One region of the Pseudomonas sp. Irchel s3b6 genome, then DNA from elsewhere that is predicted to be linked to it. Evidence: predicted binding sites of a transcription regulator. Region 1 holds the regulator's gene; each other region holds the start of a gene.
What was found. Region 1 encodes FliA, which starts transcription of late flagellar genes. Its sites were predicted from a motif close to CTAAAGTTTNNNNNNNNNNNGCCGNTAA; they were not measured.
Positions count from the first base shown of each region.

Region 2: CKW07_RS11710 (methyl-accepting chemotaxis protein) is a predicted target of FliA. The motif match lies at 988-1,015, and genes of this name have one in related genera.
Region 3: motA (flagellar motor stator protein MotA) is a predicted target of FliA. The motif match lies at 1,471-1,498, and genes of this name have one in related genera.

Region 1 covers NZ_FYDM01000008.1:193,900-199,015, reverse strand. Annotated here, with positions in the region: gene CKW07_RS15645 (chemotaxis protein CheA) at 1-644, opposite strand, end outside; gene CKW07_RS15640 (protein phosphatase CheZ) at 721-1,509, opposite strand; gene CKW07_RS15635 (chemotaxis response regulator CheY) at 1,540-1,911, opposite strand; gene fliA (RNA polymerase sigma factor FliA) at 2,078-2,818, opposite strand; gene fleN (flagellar synthesis regulator FleN) at 2,815-3,645, opposite strand; gene flhF (flagellar biosynthesis protein FlhF) at 3,759-5,084, opposite strand; gene flhA (flagellar biosynthesis protein FlhA) at 5,096-5,116, opposite strand, start outside.
Region 2 covers NZ_FYDM01000005.1:240,483-245,598, reverse strand. Annotated here, with positions in the region: gene ampD (1,6-anhydro-N-acetylmuramyl-L-alanine amidase AmpD) at 1-94, shown strand, start outside; gene ampE (regulatory signaling modulator protein AmpE) at 91-927, shown strand; gene CKW07_RS11710 (methyl-accepting chemotaxis protein) at 1,104-3,134, shown strand; gene CKW07_RS11705 (TatD family hydrolase) at 3,177-3,953, opposite strand; gene cra (catabolite repressor/activator) at 3,957-4,952, opposite strand.
Region 3 covers NZ_FYDM01000004.1:337,489-342,604, forward strand. Annotated here, with positions in the region: gene CKW07_RS09915 (HDOD domain-containing protein) at 1-1,400, opposite strand, end outside; gene motA (flagellar motor stator protein MotA) at 1,567-2,418, shown strand; gene motB (flagellar motor protein MotB) at 2,422-3,444, shown strand; gene rsgA (small ribosomal subunit biogenesis GTPase RsgA) at 3,654-4,685, opposite strand; gene orn (oligoribonuclease) at 4,793-5,116, shown strand, end outside.

The DNA.
Region 1 (5,116 bases):
GCCGCGAGTGCATCGACGGCGAACTGGCCTTTACCGTGCAACTGATCGAGCAACGACTCGAACTCGGCATCGGTTATCTCATCGTTGCCGGCAGCCACCACTGGCGCTGGCGCAACGGGTGCCTCGGCTTGCGCCTTGACGGCGTTCAGCGAGTCGAGCAACTGTTCGAATTCATTGTCGGTAATGTCGCCCGAGTCGCTTTGCGCTTCAGGCTCGGCCACCGCTTCTACCAATGGCGCGACTTCATCGGCCGACTGCGGTTCGGCCAGGCGCGCCAATGCCGCCAGCAGTTGCGGGGTGGCCGCCGTGATCGGCGCCCGCTCACGGACTTCGCCGAACATGCCATTGACGGCGTCCAGCGCTTCGAGAACCACGTCCATCAGCTCTGAGTCGACGCGACGCTCACCCTTGCGCAGGATGTCGAACACGTTCTCGGCGATGTGACAGCATTCCACCAGCTCGTTGAGCTGGAGGAAGCCGGCGCCCCCTTTTACAGTGTGAAAACCGCGAAAAATTGCATTGAGCAAATCCGCATCATCCGGTCGGCTTTCCAGCTCGACCAGTTGCTCGGACAGTTGCTCTAGAATCTCGCCGGCCTCAACCAGGAAATCCTGAAGGATCTCTTCATCGGCGCCGAAGCTCATTAATGGGTGCTCCTAATGGTAAGTCCTGATGACGGTCAATGCCGGACCGGCATTCACCGTCTCCACGACCTGTGACCTAAAAACCAAGACTGGAAAGCAAATCGTCCACATCGTCCTGACCGGACATCACGTCATCACGTTTATCGGCATGAATCTGCGGACCTTCACCCTTAGCCAGATGTTTTTTCGGATCTTTTTCAGCCAGGATCGATTCGCGGTCATGTTCGATGCCCGCAAAGCGGTCGACCTGACTGGCCATCAGCACGAGCTTGAGCAGATTGCTTTCGACTTCCGTGACCAGTTGCGTCACACGCTTGATCACCTGACCGGTGAGGTCCTGGTAATCCTGGGCCAGCAGAATGTCATTGAGGTGGCCTGATACGACCTGGGTCTGCTCGGCGCTGCGCGTCAGGAAACCGTCGACGCGCCGGGCCAGTTCGCGGAACTCTTCGGCCCCGATTTCGCGACGCATGAAGCGCCCCCAGTCCGCGCTCAAGGCCTGGGCATCGGTGCCGAGGGCATTGACCAGCGGTGTGCTGCTCTCGACCAGATCCATGGTGCGGTTGGCAGCGGCCTCGGTCAGCTTGACCACATAGGACAGGCGCTCGGTGGCATCCGTGATCTGCGACACTTCCTCGGCCTGCGGCATGTGCGGGTCGATCTGAAAATTGACGATCGCGCTATGCAGCTCACGGGTCAGCTTGCCGACTTCCTGGTACAGGCCGCGGTCACGGGTCTGGTTGAGCTCATGGATCAGTTGCACGGCGTCGCCGAACTTGCCCTTTTCAAGGCTGTCGACCAATTCGACCGCGTGTTTTTTCAGGGTCGATTCAAAATCGCCCTGTGAAATCTCTCTATGCTCCATAGCTCCCCCGTGGCGCAGTGGCACCACCTATCAACCGATGCGTTCGAAGATTTTCTCGATCTTCTCTTTCAACGCCAGGGCCGTGAACGGCTTGACCACGTAGCCGTTGACGCCGGCCTGAGCCGCTTCGATGATCTGCTCGCGCTTGGCTTCAGCGGTCACCATCAACACCGGCAGGTGCTTGAGTTTTTCGTCGGCGCGCACGTGGCGCAGCAAATCGATGCCGGTCATGCCAGGCATGTTCCAGTCCGTTACCAGAAAGTCGATGCTGCCGCTGTTGAGCACAGGGATGGCCGTTGTGCCGTCGTCTGCCTCGACCGTGTTGGTGAACCCGAGGTCACGCAACAGGTTTTTAATGATCCGCCGCATCGTTGAGAAGTCATCAACGATGAGGATTTTCATGTTCTTGTCCAATTCGACCTCCAAGCAGTCTTAAACGCGCCCAGCACCTGGACACGCCATTCAATCAATCAGGCGTAACACTCAACGACTGTCTGGAGCACAACGGATTGAAGCCTGTGCGGCTGCACGCCACACCGGTCTCGTTCGCAGTGTCCCCACACTGCTGTCAACGCGCTCGCCACTCTCCCAAACGCCCCCGCAAACGGGCCGCGCACTGGCTGTGTAACTGGCTGACCCGCGATTCGCTGACCCCCAGGACCTCACCGATTTCCTTGAGGTTCAGCTCTTCGTCGTAGTACAGCGCCAACACCAGTCGCTCACGCTCCGGCAAATTGGCAATCGCGTCCGCCAGCGCGGCCTGGAAGCGTTCATCTTCCAGGTCACGCGACGGCTCAAGATGAGCACTCGCGCCATCCTCGTGCAGCCCTTCGTGTTCGCCGTCCTGCAGCAGGTCGTCGAAACTGAACAGGCGGCTGCCCAAGGTGTCATTCAAAATCCCGTAATAATCATCGAGACTCAATTGGAGTTCGGCCGCAACCTCGTGATCTTTAGCGTCACGTCCGGTTTTAGCTTCAATTGAGCGAATCGCGTCACTGACCATCCGGGTATTACGGTGGACCGAACGTGGCGCCCAGTCCCCCTTGCGCACTTCATCGAGCATCGCGCCGCGGATACGAATCCCGGCATAGGTCTCGAAACTTGCACCTTTGCTCGCGTCGTATTTGGTCGACACTTCAAGCAACCCGATCATCCCCGCCTGGATCAGGTCTTCCACCTGCACGCTGGCCGGCAGACGCGCCAGCAGGTGATAGGCAATACGTTTTACCAGTGGCGCGTAACGCTCGATCAGCTCGTACTGCGCGTCACGCGCCGACTTCTTGTACAGGTTGTAACCGCTGGCTGTCATAACACCGGACCCGCCGTTTGTTGCACCAGGCGCTCGACGAAAAACTCCAGATGCCCGCGCGGATTGGCGGGCAACGGCCAGGTATCGACTTTCTGCGCGATGGCCCTGAAGGCCAATGCGCACTTGGAGCGGGGGAAGGCTTCGTACACGGCGCGCTGTTTCTGCACGGCCTTGCGCACGCTTTCGTCGTAAGGCACCGCGCCGACATATTGTAAGGCGACATCCAGGAAGCGATCCGTGACCTTGGTCAACTTGGCGAACAGGTTGCGCCCTTCCTGCGGGCTCTGCGCCATATTGGCCAGCACGCGGAAACGGTTCATGCCGTAGTCGCGATTAAGCAGTTTGATCAGTGCGTAGGCATCGGTGATGGAGGTCGGCTCGTCGCACACCACCAGCAGCACTTCCTGGGCGGCGCGCACAAAGCTGACCACCGACTCGCCGATACCGGCAGCGGTGTCGATCACCAGCACATCGAGGTTGTCACCGATGTCGCTGAACGCCTGGATCAGACCGGCGTGCTGGGCCGGGCTCAGATGCACCATGCTCTGGGTGCCCGAGGCGGCCGGCACGATACGAATGCCGCCCGGCCCCTGCAGCAACACATCGCGCAGTTCGCAACGGCCCTCGATCACGTCGGCCAGCGTGCGCTTGGGGGTGAGCCCCAGCAACACGTCGACGTTCGCCAACCCCAGGTCGGCGTCCAGCAACATCACTCGCCTGCCGAGCTCTGCCAGAGCCAGGGACAAGTTCACTGACACGTTAGTCTTACCGACGCCACCCTTGCCGCCGGTCACCGCGATCACCTGTACGGGATGCATGCTGCCCATGTGCTTTCTATACCTTGTCGTCTTAGACGCGGGCTACATGACTGGCTGCGCGTTCAATACTGAACAATGCATGGCAGGCCATCGATGTAGATACAAATCTAGTCATTGTTACCTCAGCCAACCCGCTTGGTCGGACTGTGGTAGATATCAGCGAACATATCAGCCATGGCTTCTTCGCTGGGTTCTTCCTGCATCTGCACACTCACGGCGCGACTGACCAACTGATGGCGGCGCGGCAAATGCAGATCATCCGGGATCCGCGGCCCATCGGTCAGATAGGCCACCGGTAATTCGTGACTGATCGCCAGGCTCAACACTTCGCCCAGGCTCGCCGTTTCATCCAGTTTAGTCAGGATGCAGCCCGCCAGGCCACAACGCTTGTAACTGTGGTACGCGGCGGTCAGCACCTGCTTCTGGCTGGTGGTGGCCAGGACCAGATAATTCTTCGACTTGATCCCGCGACCGGCCAGGCTTTCCAGCTGCATGCGCAACGCCGGATCACTGGCTTGCAGGCCGGCGGTGTCGATCAGCACCACGCGCTTGCGCAACAGTGGATCCAGGGCCTGAGCCAAGGACTGCCCCGGGTCGACATGGGTGACCGAGACATTGAGGATCCGCCCCAGGGTCTTGAGTTGCTCCTGGGCGCCAATGCGGTAGCTGTCCATGCTCACCAGCGCAATGCTCTGCGCGCCGTACTTGAGCACGTAACGCGCGGCCAACTTGGCCAGGGTGGTGGTCTTGCCCATGCCGGCAGGGCCGACCATGGCAATCACACCGCCCTCTTCCAGTGGTTCGATCTCGGGGGTCACGATCATCCTCGCCAGATGCGCCAACAGCATGCGCCAGGCCTGACGAGGCTCTTCAATGTCCGTGGTCAACGCCAGCAGGTCGCGCGACAGCGGGCCGGACAGGCCGATGCGCTGCAGACGACGCCACAGGTTGGCCTGTTGCGGGCGGCTGCCTTGCAGTTGATTCCAGGCCAGCGAACCCAGCTGCACTTCCAGAAGCTCGCGCAAGCCATTGAGTTCCGAACGCATCGAATCGTAGGCCCGCACGTCGACAGTGGCCGCTGCCACCGGTGCTGGCGCAGGGCGTGGCGGCTCGGACAGCGTGGGCTCGATCAGCGGTTCGGCCGCCGTCAGTGGCAGGCCGGCAAACAACTGACGGTTGGTGCTGGTGCTTGCCTCGCCATCGCCGCGCAGGCTGAGTTCGGCCTGGGCGGTGACGATCCGCGTCTGGGTCTTGCGCAGCTCGTCTTCGAGTTCCATGTTCGGCACCCGTGGTGCCAGCGCCGACAGCTTGTAATCCAGGGCAGCCATCAGCTCGACACCACCGGCGATGCGACGGTTGCCAATGATGGCGGCTTCAGCGCCCAGCTCATCACGAACCAGCTTCATGGCCTGACGCATATCGGCGGCGAAAAAACGCTTAACTTGCATAAACCACTACCTCAGCCGTTGGGCCCTACTGT
Region 2 (5,116 bases), on a different contig from region 1:
CAGTGACATCGCCCCAGGACGCAAGACTGACCCAGGGCCGGCGTTCGACTGGGCACGCTATCGCGCGGCGTTGGAAAAAGGGGAAGGACAATGAGTTTTCTGGTGTTACTGCTGGCTGTCTGGATCGAGAAGTTCTCGGCGCTGCGACACCGGGTGCAGCGTGACAGTGGATGGTTGCGTGAACTGACCCGGCTGGAAAGCACCTCGCGGTTGACTGACCGGCCATGGGTGGTGTTGGCGCTGCTGGTGCTGTTGCCGGTGACCGTGCTTGGCCTGCTGCTACTGGCGCTGGAGCCGGTGGCCTATGGGTTGCTGGCCTTGCCGGTGCATTTGCTGGTGGTGATCTACAGCCTGGGTCGGGGCGACTTGCTCGGAGGCCTGGGGCCGTTTCGTGATGCCTGGCGCCGGGAAGACCTGCAAGCGGCCGCCCATGTCGCCCAGCGCGATCTGGATGTTTGCGCTGACAGCGGTGAGCAATTGCTGCAACGGGTGCAAGGCTATTTGGTGTGGGAAGCATACCAGGGTTTTTTCGCGGTGATTTTCTGGTATTTCCTGCTCGGTCCGGTGGCGGCCCTGAGCTATCGCTTGCTGGCCCTGGCCGCGGAGCACGGCCAGAGCCCGGCACTGGTGGAGCGTGCTGCGCAACTGCGGCACGCCTTTGACTGGTTGCCCGTGCGCTTGCTGGCGGTAAGTTTCGCCCTGGTGGGTAATTTTGTCGCCGTCAGCCGGGCCATGCTCCATGAACTGCTGAACTGGAACATCAGCGCCGCGCAGTTGATCGAGAAAGCCGGCATGGTGGCGGGAGAAATTCCACCGCCGGTGACCGGACCTGACGGTCTCAACAACCTGGATCAGATTTGGGAGCTGTTGCTGCGGGCGGCAGTGGTCTGGTATGCCGGTTTTGCCCTTTGGACTGTCCTGCTCTGAAGACCCCGTGGGCCTGTAGCCGCCAGTTGCTACAGGCCTGCACAGCTTCCTGCCGTTAACCTTAAGTTACAAAACCTTCCGCCGATTTAAGTTATACAGCAGTAGCGCGCCATGGTGGCTATCTGCCGTCTCTGCGTGCCTGCCAATAACAATAAGAAATCCAAGGGAGACTTCCAGTGAAGAGCTTGCTCTATCCCGCCATTGCACTGATGAATCGCCTGAGCTTCGGCATGAAGTTCAGCCTGATCAGCGTGCTGTTCCTGCTACCCATGCTGGTGACCAACTTCTATCTGGTGCGCGATTCGTATCGTGAATTCCAGGGGACGCGGGTTGAATTGCAAAGTCTCGACCTGTTGGGCAGCGGCCTGACCCTGCGGCGCGACCTGGAAACCCTGAACAATCTGGTGCAGATCAACACGAGCCTCGGCCAGTCCGGCAAGGCGGGGGATATCGAGTCGAAGATCAGTGCCCTTGAGCAGAGCGTGCTGGAGCGCCTGCAAGCGCTGAACGCGATGACCAGCGACCCGGAACAGGTCAGCGTGTTCGATGCCAAGCGCGATGAAATGATCGCAGCGTTCAAGGCCCAGCAGACGGAGAAGTCCCTGCAGAGCAAAAGCGCGATGATCGGCAAGCTGCTCGGCAATGCGCAGATTTTCGGCCAGATCATCACCAGCCAGTCCGGCTTGAGCCGGGACAACCAGGGCGACATCCGTCAACTGAGTGAACTGCTCACCAACGTCACCCCCCGAGTCACGCAGATCCTCGGCGATGGCCGGGCAATGGGCGCGTTCTCGTTGGGGCAGGGCTTTCTGAATTCCGCGTCGTCCACCCGCTTCGATGAACTGCTGGCGCAGATGGAAAGGCTGCAGGCTGAATATGCCCTCAAACTGCAGGACGCGCTGGGTGCCAGCCAGGCTGCGCGCGAGGTGCTGGAACCGGCGGCCAATGCCAGCCAGGCCACGCTCAAGCAAGCCAGCGAGCTGTTCGAAGACCAGGTGGTGATGGCCGACACCCTCGACGCACCTTGGCAGGGTTTTTACGATCAGGTCACCGGTCTGATGGCGCAGACCTACCAGTTGAACGACGCGACGCTGAAGTTTCTTGCGGTCCAATTGCAGCAACGCCTGGAACAGAACCGTACGCACATGGTGCTGCAAGCGGTGGCGCTCAGTGTGGTGTTCGTGCTGATTTTCTATCTCTACGGCGGCTTCTACGCCTCCACCCGGACCACGCTCAAACGCCTGGGCGGGGTCATGGACAAAGTGGCGGCCGGTGACATGACCGTGACGTTCACCGCCCACAGCCGAGATGAACTGGGTGAGCTGGGTAACGTGTTCAACGGCACGGTGGCCAAGATTCATGACCTGATCGAACGGGTCGGCAAAACCGTCAATGAGGTCGAGCGTCAGGCCGGCCAGGTGCAAACGGTGTCAGCCCAGAGCAATCAGGCGGTGGCCGGTCAGCGCACGCAGATCGAGCAGGTTGCCACGGCGATGAACCAGATGTCGGCCACCTCCCAGGAAGTGGCGCGCAGTGCCGCCGCCGCGGTGAGCAGCGCCCACAGCGTGAACGACGAAACCATCAGCGGGCGTGGGTTGGTCGAGTCGCAGCAAGGCAGCATTGCTCAACTGGCCAGCGAGATCGACGCATCGGTGCTGGTGATCAATCAACTGGCCAGCGACAGCCAGTCCATCAGTCGCGTGCTGGAAGTGATCAAGAGTATTGCCGAACAGACCAACCTGTTGGCGCTCAATGCCGCCATCGAGGCGGCCCGGGCGGGTGAGCAGGGACGTGGTTTTGCGGTGGTGGCCGATGAAGTCCGCACCCTGGCCAAGCGTACCCAGCAATCGACCGAAGAGATCGAACAGATGATCGCCAGGCTGCACGCTGGCGTGGGGGCCGCGGTGAAGGCCATGGGCGTCAGTCATCAGATGGCCAGCGGCACCGTCGGGCAATCGGAGAAGGTTCAGCAGGCCCTGGAAAACATTCTCGGCGCGGTGGGCATGATCGTCGACCAGAACCAGCAGATTGCGGCCGCCGTCGAGCAGCAGACCGCCGTGGCGCACGATATCGATCAAAACATTGTCGAGATCAACCGCGCTGGCGAGCGCACCGCCGAAGGCGCGCACCAGACCGAAGATGCCAGCCGCGCCCTGTCAGCCCAGGTCGTGCAGTTGAAGCACTTGATCAGCGCCTTTCGGGTCTGACGGCCACCACAACGGTCGTTTGCACAGGGCCGCTGCGGTTGATTACCAGTTGAACACTTCGCAGGCGTTGGCCGTGCTGGCGGCCGCCAGTTGTTCCGGGCTGATGGCCATGATCGGTGCCAGGGCCGAGCAAATCGCCGGCAGGTGGGCAGGGCTGTTGCGTTGGTTGGGGTACATGGCGGGGGCCATGTCCGGTGAGTCGGTTTCCAGTACCACCGACTCCAGCGGCAAGTCGGCAATCACCTTGTGCAGGCGCAGCGCTTGCGGCCAGGTCGGCGCGCCACCCAATCCCAGCTTGAACCCGAGCTTGATGTACTCGCGGGCTTCCTCGCGGCTGCCGGCAAAGGCGTGAATGATCCCGGCACGTTTGAGCTTGAAGCGCTTCAAGGTGGCAATCACCGCTGCGTGGCTGCGCCGAACGTGCAGCAGGGCGGGTAACTGGAAGTCGGCGGCCAGCTGTAACTGTGCTTCAAACAATGTTTGCTGGCGCTCGCGATCGAGGGTCTCCAGGAAGTAATCCAGACCGATTTCACCCACCGCGCATAACTGCCGATGGCCGGCCAGGCGGGTCAGCCAGCCGGCCAGTTCCGTGAGGTCGGCGGGGCGGTGTTCGTCGAGATACACCGGGTGTAGGCCGAATGCGGCATACAGGTGCGTATCGCTTTGCACCAGGTCCCAGACCCGCTGCCAATTGCGCTGATAAACCCCCAGCACCACCATCCGCTTGACCCCCAAGGCGCGGCTTTTGGCCAGCAACGCCTGACGGTCCGCGTCGAAATCCGGAAAGTCCAGATGGGTATGGCTGTCGATCAGCTCCACGGTTCAGTCCTGGTGAATGCGCTGCTTGAACGTCCGCGCAATGGCCTGTACGCCGGGTTGATAGTGGTCTTGCTCAATGGCAGCGAGGGCCAGTTGCAGGGCCTTTTCGGCGATCAGTCGATGCTGCTGGGCCATGGCGTTGACGGGTAGCGGCAGGAAGTCCAGCAGCTGGGTGTCACCAAAGGTGCCCAGGCGCAGTGGACGGGTCTTCAACGGGAAGTCGTGCAAGGCATCGAACACGCCTTGCAGCAGCACGTAGGAGGTGGTCACCAGCGCATCCGGCAAGTGACCCAGGCGTTGCAGCAGTTCTTCCATCAGTTGCCGACCGCAGTCGCGACTGAATGACTCGCCGTGTTCGATCAGCACCTGGCCCTTGAACTCGACCAGGGCCTGTTTGAAGCCGGCGGCACGTTCCTGGCTGATGCTCAGTTCGGGCCGCGCGCCAATCAGGGCGATCTGCCTGGGGGCCGGTTGCAACAGGCTTCGTGTGAGCTGCAGGCTGGCTTCGCGGTCATCGCTGATCACCGAGCAGAAATGCTCAGGCTCCATGACCCGGTCGATGGCAATGATCGGTAAGCCCTTGGCCTGCAACTGGCGATAGCTGTCATCGCCGGCTGGCAGGCAGCTGGCAACGATCAGGGCATCGCAGCGTCGGGCGCGAAACAGCGCCAGCAATTGCCGCTCGCTGTCCGGGGCGTCGTCGGAGCTGGCGATCAGCAACTGATAGCCGCGCGCCCGGGCACCTTGCTCCAGCAATTTGGCAATCCGTGCGTAGCTGGGGTTTTCCAGATCCGGCAGGATAAAGCCCAGGGTGCGGGTGTGCCGACTGCGCAACCCGGCGGCTTGAGGATTAGGCGTGAAGCCGTGCTGCTCGACCACCGCGCGGACACGCTCGACCGTGGCGTTGCTGATGCGCTGCTGTTCGGCCTTGCCATTGATGACATAGCTGGCGGTGGTCACGGACACACCGGCCAGCTGGGCGATATCACTGAGTTTCAACCCGGGAATTCCTTGTTTGTTCGAGCTTGCCCCGACATTGTGGCCAATCCTACCCGATTACGGCAGGCGACCAATGTCGCAAGCATCCGACCGGTTGGACTTCAAGCATGAGCGATTATCGAGTAACGTGCCAATTCATCTAGATTAAACGTTTCAGCAAGCGT
Region 3 (5,116 bases), on a different contig from region 1:
GCCAGCGAGCGCAGCAGCAGGTGTTCGCCGCCGAACAACGTGCGCAGGCTGCCCGGCAGCAGGGCCGAGAACTGGGCATGGTTGGCGGGTGTCAGGCGCAATTGTGCCGGCTGGGCCAGCAGTTTTTGCAGGACACTGCTCTGGCTGACTTGCAGGGTCAGGGTCGCGGTTTCCTTGGGCAGGCCAACCATCTGGTGGACGCGCAGACTGGTCTGGCTGCGATCCACCATCAATAGCACGACCCGACGCATGCCACAGGCCGCCAGTGCATCGCGGGCGCAGGTGGTCAGGTGCAAGGCGTTGGTGAAACGGCTGGGTTCATGGAGCAGTTCGGCACATTGCCGGCGCCATTTCACCAGGTCTTCGGCAGACGGCGCGTCAGCTGCACGCAGCCCGCGGTGCAGGCGGCGATCGCCCCAGGGCCAGAGCAGGGCCTCGGCGGGGTGCCAGAGATCTGGCATGGCATGGTGACGGGCACTTTGCGCGGCCTGTTGGTGCAGTTGCTGTTGCAACTCATCCATCGGCATCTGCAGGTAGAGGCTGGTCAGGAACTGCCAGCGCAAGCTGTGGGGACCGTCCCAGGTATGTTGGGCCGACAGCGCCAGGCCGTTGGCCAGTAGCACTGTATTGGCAGGTTGGTTGAGCCAGCGGCGCAGGGTCGGATCGTCGTCCAGGCGATTCTGCTGGCGCAACGGATGGTCCGCGTCACGGGCGATGTGCAGCACCTTCGCCAGTTCCCGTTGTTCGCTCAGCAACAGGCGATAGCCTTGCGCAACCCAGACAGGCAGGCGCCAGACATCTACCAGTGCCTGGCAGAGTTCGAGCAGGCGTACCCCGAACAGTTCTTTCTCGACCTTATGGGCTGGCTCCCCCTTGTGGATAACCCTCAGCTCCCAGTCTTCCAGCAGTTGTGGATAACTGAGCGCCAAAGGCCACAAAGGGGACAGGAACAATAAACTGCCCCAGTGAATGTCCTGCCACAGCCGTGCCAGGCGACTGGCAAAAAAACCGTTGGCCTGCTGGGTGGCGTGCTGGCTGATCAGTTGCAGCTGCCGCAGGGCTGGCGGGATTTGGTTGCCGGGCACTGCAGGCAGGCGGGCGAGCAGTTCTTCCGTGCGTTTGAGGCCCAGGCGAGTGATCGCCACCTCAAGGTTTTCGCAGGGCTCGGTCAGGCTGCCGTGGGTGTGGCGGTTGGCCTCGCGAATGACGCTCAAAGCCAGGGCCGGGCTGTCTTGCATCAGCTCGGCGATGTCGCGCAACGAGCTGCGGTTGTTGCCGATGGCGGTGCAAACGCGATCGTGACTGGCTTGCGGCACGGGCAAGGTCACGCTATCGAGCAGCTTGACCCAGCCTTGGAGTGTGGTCGGTTTCGCAGTTGGAACGTTCGTTTCGTTAGCCATGGTTGGGCGCGATCATCATTGACTTCAAACACGCCCGGAATGGGCCAAATTGGCTTTTCGCCATAACGGGCTACAGTCTGGCGCAGTTTTGCCGATAAGTAGAAGAAGAGATTTTTTACCTTCCGAATATGACCTTGAACCCGACTTAAGTAAGTACCTTCTATCTATGGCTAAAATTATCGGCATCATCGTCGTATTCGCGAGCGTGCTCGGCGGATACGTGCTTTCCCACGGCAAGATTGCCGCCCTGATCCAGCCCTTCGAGGTGATGATCATCGGTGGTGCGGCCTTGGGGGCATTCCTGCAGGCCAACCCCGGCTACATGACCATGCACGTGTTCAAGAAGTCCTTGAGCATGTTCAGCACGCGCTTTACGCACGCCTTCTACCTGGAGGTGCTGGGCCTGATCTACGAGATCCTCAACAAGAGCCGCCGTGAAGGCATGATGGCGATCGAGGGCGATATCGAAGATGCCGCGGCCAGTCCGATTTTTGCCAAGTACCCGACGGTGCTCAAGGACGAGCGCATGACCGCGTTCATCTGCGATTATTTGCGCATCATGTCCTCCGGCAACATGGCTCCCCATGAGCTTGAAGGCCTGTTCGACATGGAGTTGTACAACCTCAAGGAAAGCCTGGAACATCCCTCCCATGCGGTCAACGGTATCGCTGACGCCATGCCCGGATTCGGTATTGTCGCGGCGGTCCTGGGGATTGTGGTGACCATGGCCTCCCTGGGCGAGGGCGACCAGAAGTCCATCGGTCTGCACGTGGGTGCGGCGCTGGTGGGGACCTTCTTCGGTATTCTCGCGGCCTACGGTTTCTTCGGTCCACTGGCCCATTCCCTGGCCCATGACGCCAAGGAAGAACTGAACGTCTACGAAGCCATCAAGGCCTCGCTGGTGGCTTCGGCTTCCGGCATGCCGCCATCGCTGGCGGTGGAGTTTGGGCGCAAGGTGCTGTACCCGTCGCACCGTCCGAGCTTCGCCGAGCTGGAACAAGCGGTTCGCGGTCGCTAAGTTATGGAAAATAATCAGCCGATAATCATCAAGCGCGTCAAGCGCATTGCTGGCGGGCATCACGGGGGCGCCTGGAAAATCGCCTTCGCTGACTTCGCGACGGCGATGATGGCGTTCTTCCTGGTGCTGTGGCTGTTATCCACGGCCACGCCCGAGCAGAAGATCGCCATTGCCGGTTACTTCAAGGACCCGATCGGCTTCTCGGAAAGCGGCACGCCTTACATTATCGATCTGGGGGGCTCGCCGGAGCTGGCACCGGACAAGACCCTCAGCCCGGAGGTCAAGTCCCAGCCGCAGCCGGACAAGGTGACCATCGATACCGAGCAGGTTGAAGGCATGGCCGAGCAGGTCGAGCACGAGCGGCTCGAGTTGTTGCTGCAAGAGTTGCAGAACAAGGTCGAAGAGAACCCGCAACTGCAGAAGTTCAAGGACCAGATCCTGTTTGAAATCACCCCGGACGGTTTGCGGATCCAGATCATCGATTCGGAAAACCGGCCGATGTTCGACTCCGGCAGTGCGCGCCTGAAGCCGTACTTCGAAGACATTCTGCTGGCCATGGCTGACACCATCAAAGCGGTGCCGAACAAGATCAGCATCAGTGGCCATACCGATGCCAAGCCATATGCGGGCGCCGGTGATTTCGGCAACTGGGAGCTGTCGGCCAACCGTGCCAACGCTGCACGCCGTGCCTTGGTGGCCGGTAGCTATCCCGAGCAGCAAGTGGCGCGAGTGGTGGGGTATGCCTCCTCGGCTCTGTTTGACCGCAAGAACCCGTTCAACCCGGTCAACCGGCGTATCGACATCGTGGTGCTGACCAAGAAGGCCCAGCGCGCCATCGAAGGTGAGCAAGGCGCCGAGCCTGCGCCGACTTCTGGACAGGGCGCACCAGGGGAAGTACCTGCCACGCCGGTCGACCCAAACGCGTTGCCGGCGGACAAGCAACCGCTGCCGGCCCATGAGTTGCGGGAGCGTTTGAACCTGTTTGACGACCCGCTGCCGAAGCCAACTGAAGCCCCCAAGCAGTGATCAATGAAAAAGCCGACAGCGATGTCGGCTTTTTCATGGGCGGCGTTTGCCTTAAAAACCGCGCCGGATCCGGACCTGCGTTCGGTAAGACAGCAGTTCGCGTTGGTTTTCTTGTAAGGGGGGTGTTGAGTTAATACGCCTGGCTCTGGGTGCAAGGCGGGCAGAGCAGTCCGCGCCCTTGCCGGGTGGCAGGGGCGTGGACGGTCTGTTTAATAGCTGGTTTCGGGCAGGCTGGCGATGATCGAGCGGTAGCTGTTCATGCGCTGCTGCTGCACGCGGCCGTCTTCCAGTGCCTTGAGCAGGGCGCAACCCGGTTCACGGTCGTGCTTGCAGTCGCGGAAGCGGCAGGTGCCGATCAAGTCGTTGAACTCGATGAAACCGGCTTCGACGTCGGCACGGCTGACGTGGCCCAAGCCAAACTCACGGATGCCCGGGGAGTCGATCAGCTCACCGCCACCGGGGAAGTGGAACAACCGTGCGGTGGTGGTGGTGTGAGTGCCCTGGCCGGACAGTTCGGACAGCGGGCCGACACGGGTATCGACTTCCGGCAGCAGGCTGTTGACCAGCGACGACTTGCCGACACCAGACTGGCCGACGAAAACGCTGATGCGCCCGTCCAGCTGCTTCTGCAGGGTTTCCATACCATTGCCATGGTGCGCCGAGACTTCCAGCACGGGGTAGCCCAGTGTGCGATAGACCGCCAGCAGCGCATTGAGCGCCGGGGCGTTCTGCTCGTCGATCAGGTCGAACTTGTTGAGCAACAGCAATGGGCGAATGCCGGCGTGTTCGGCGGCCACCAGGTAGCGGTCAATCAGGTTTGCGTGCGGCTCGGGCAGTGGCGCGAAGACGATCACGATCATGTCGACGTTGGCCGCTACCGGCTTCAGTTGGCCACGGCTGTCCGGGCGACACAGTTCGGTGTTGCGCGGCAGTTGCGCGACGATCACCCCAATGCCCTGGTTGCCGGCACGCCAGACCACCTGGTCGCCGGTCACCAGCGCAGGCAGGTTGGCGCGCAAGTGGCAGCGGAACACCTGGCCGGCCAGTTCGCCCTCGCAGGCCTCGACCTCGACCTGTACGCCGAAGTGGGCGATTACCAGGCCCGTCTGCTCAGGGCCCAGGTCACCACCTTCCAGCGCTTGTACGGCGGAGGATTCGCGTTTGGCGGCGCGGGCAGCGCGCTCGCCTTGAATCTTTTCGATGCGCCAGTTTTGACGACGATTGAGTTGGCGTTTGGCCATGGGTGTTCCGTGTTGATAATGCAGCGATTAGGTAAAACGGCCGCGAGTTTAGCACGCCCGCGTACGTGCCTAGGCTAAACTGCGCAATACTGCTTAGGAGCCGACACATGCAAAACCCACAGAATCTGATCTGGATCGACCTGGAGATGACCGGTCTGAACCCGGACACCGATGTCATCATCGAAATGGCCACCATTGTCACTGATAGCAATCTCAATACCCTGGCCGAAGGCCCGGTGATTGCCATTCACCACAGCGACGAGATCCTGGCCGGCATGGACGAATGGAACACCCGTCAACACGGCGGTTCCGGCCTGACCCAGCGGGTGCGCGACAGCCGTATCAGCATGGCCGAAGCCGAAGCCCAGACCCTGGCGTTCCTGGAACTATGGGTACCCAAGGGCAAGTCGCCGATCTGCGGCAACAGCATT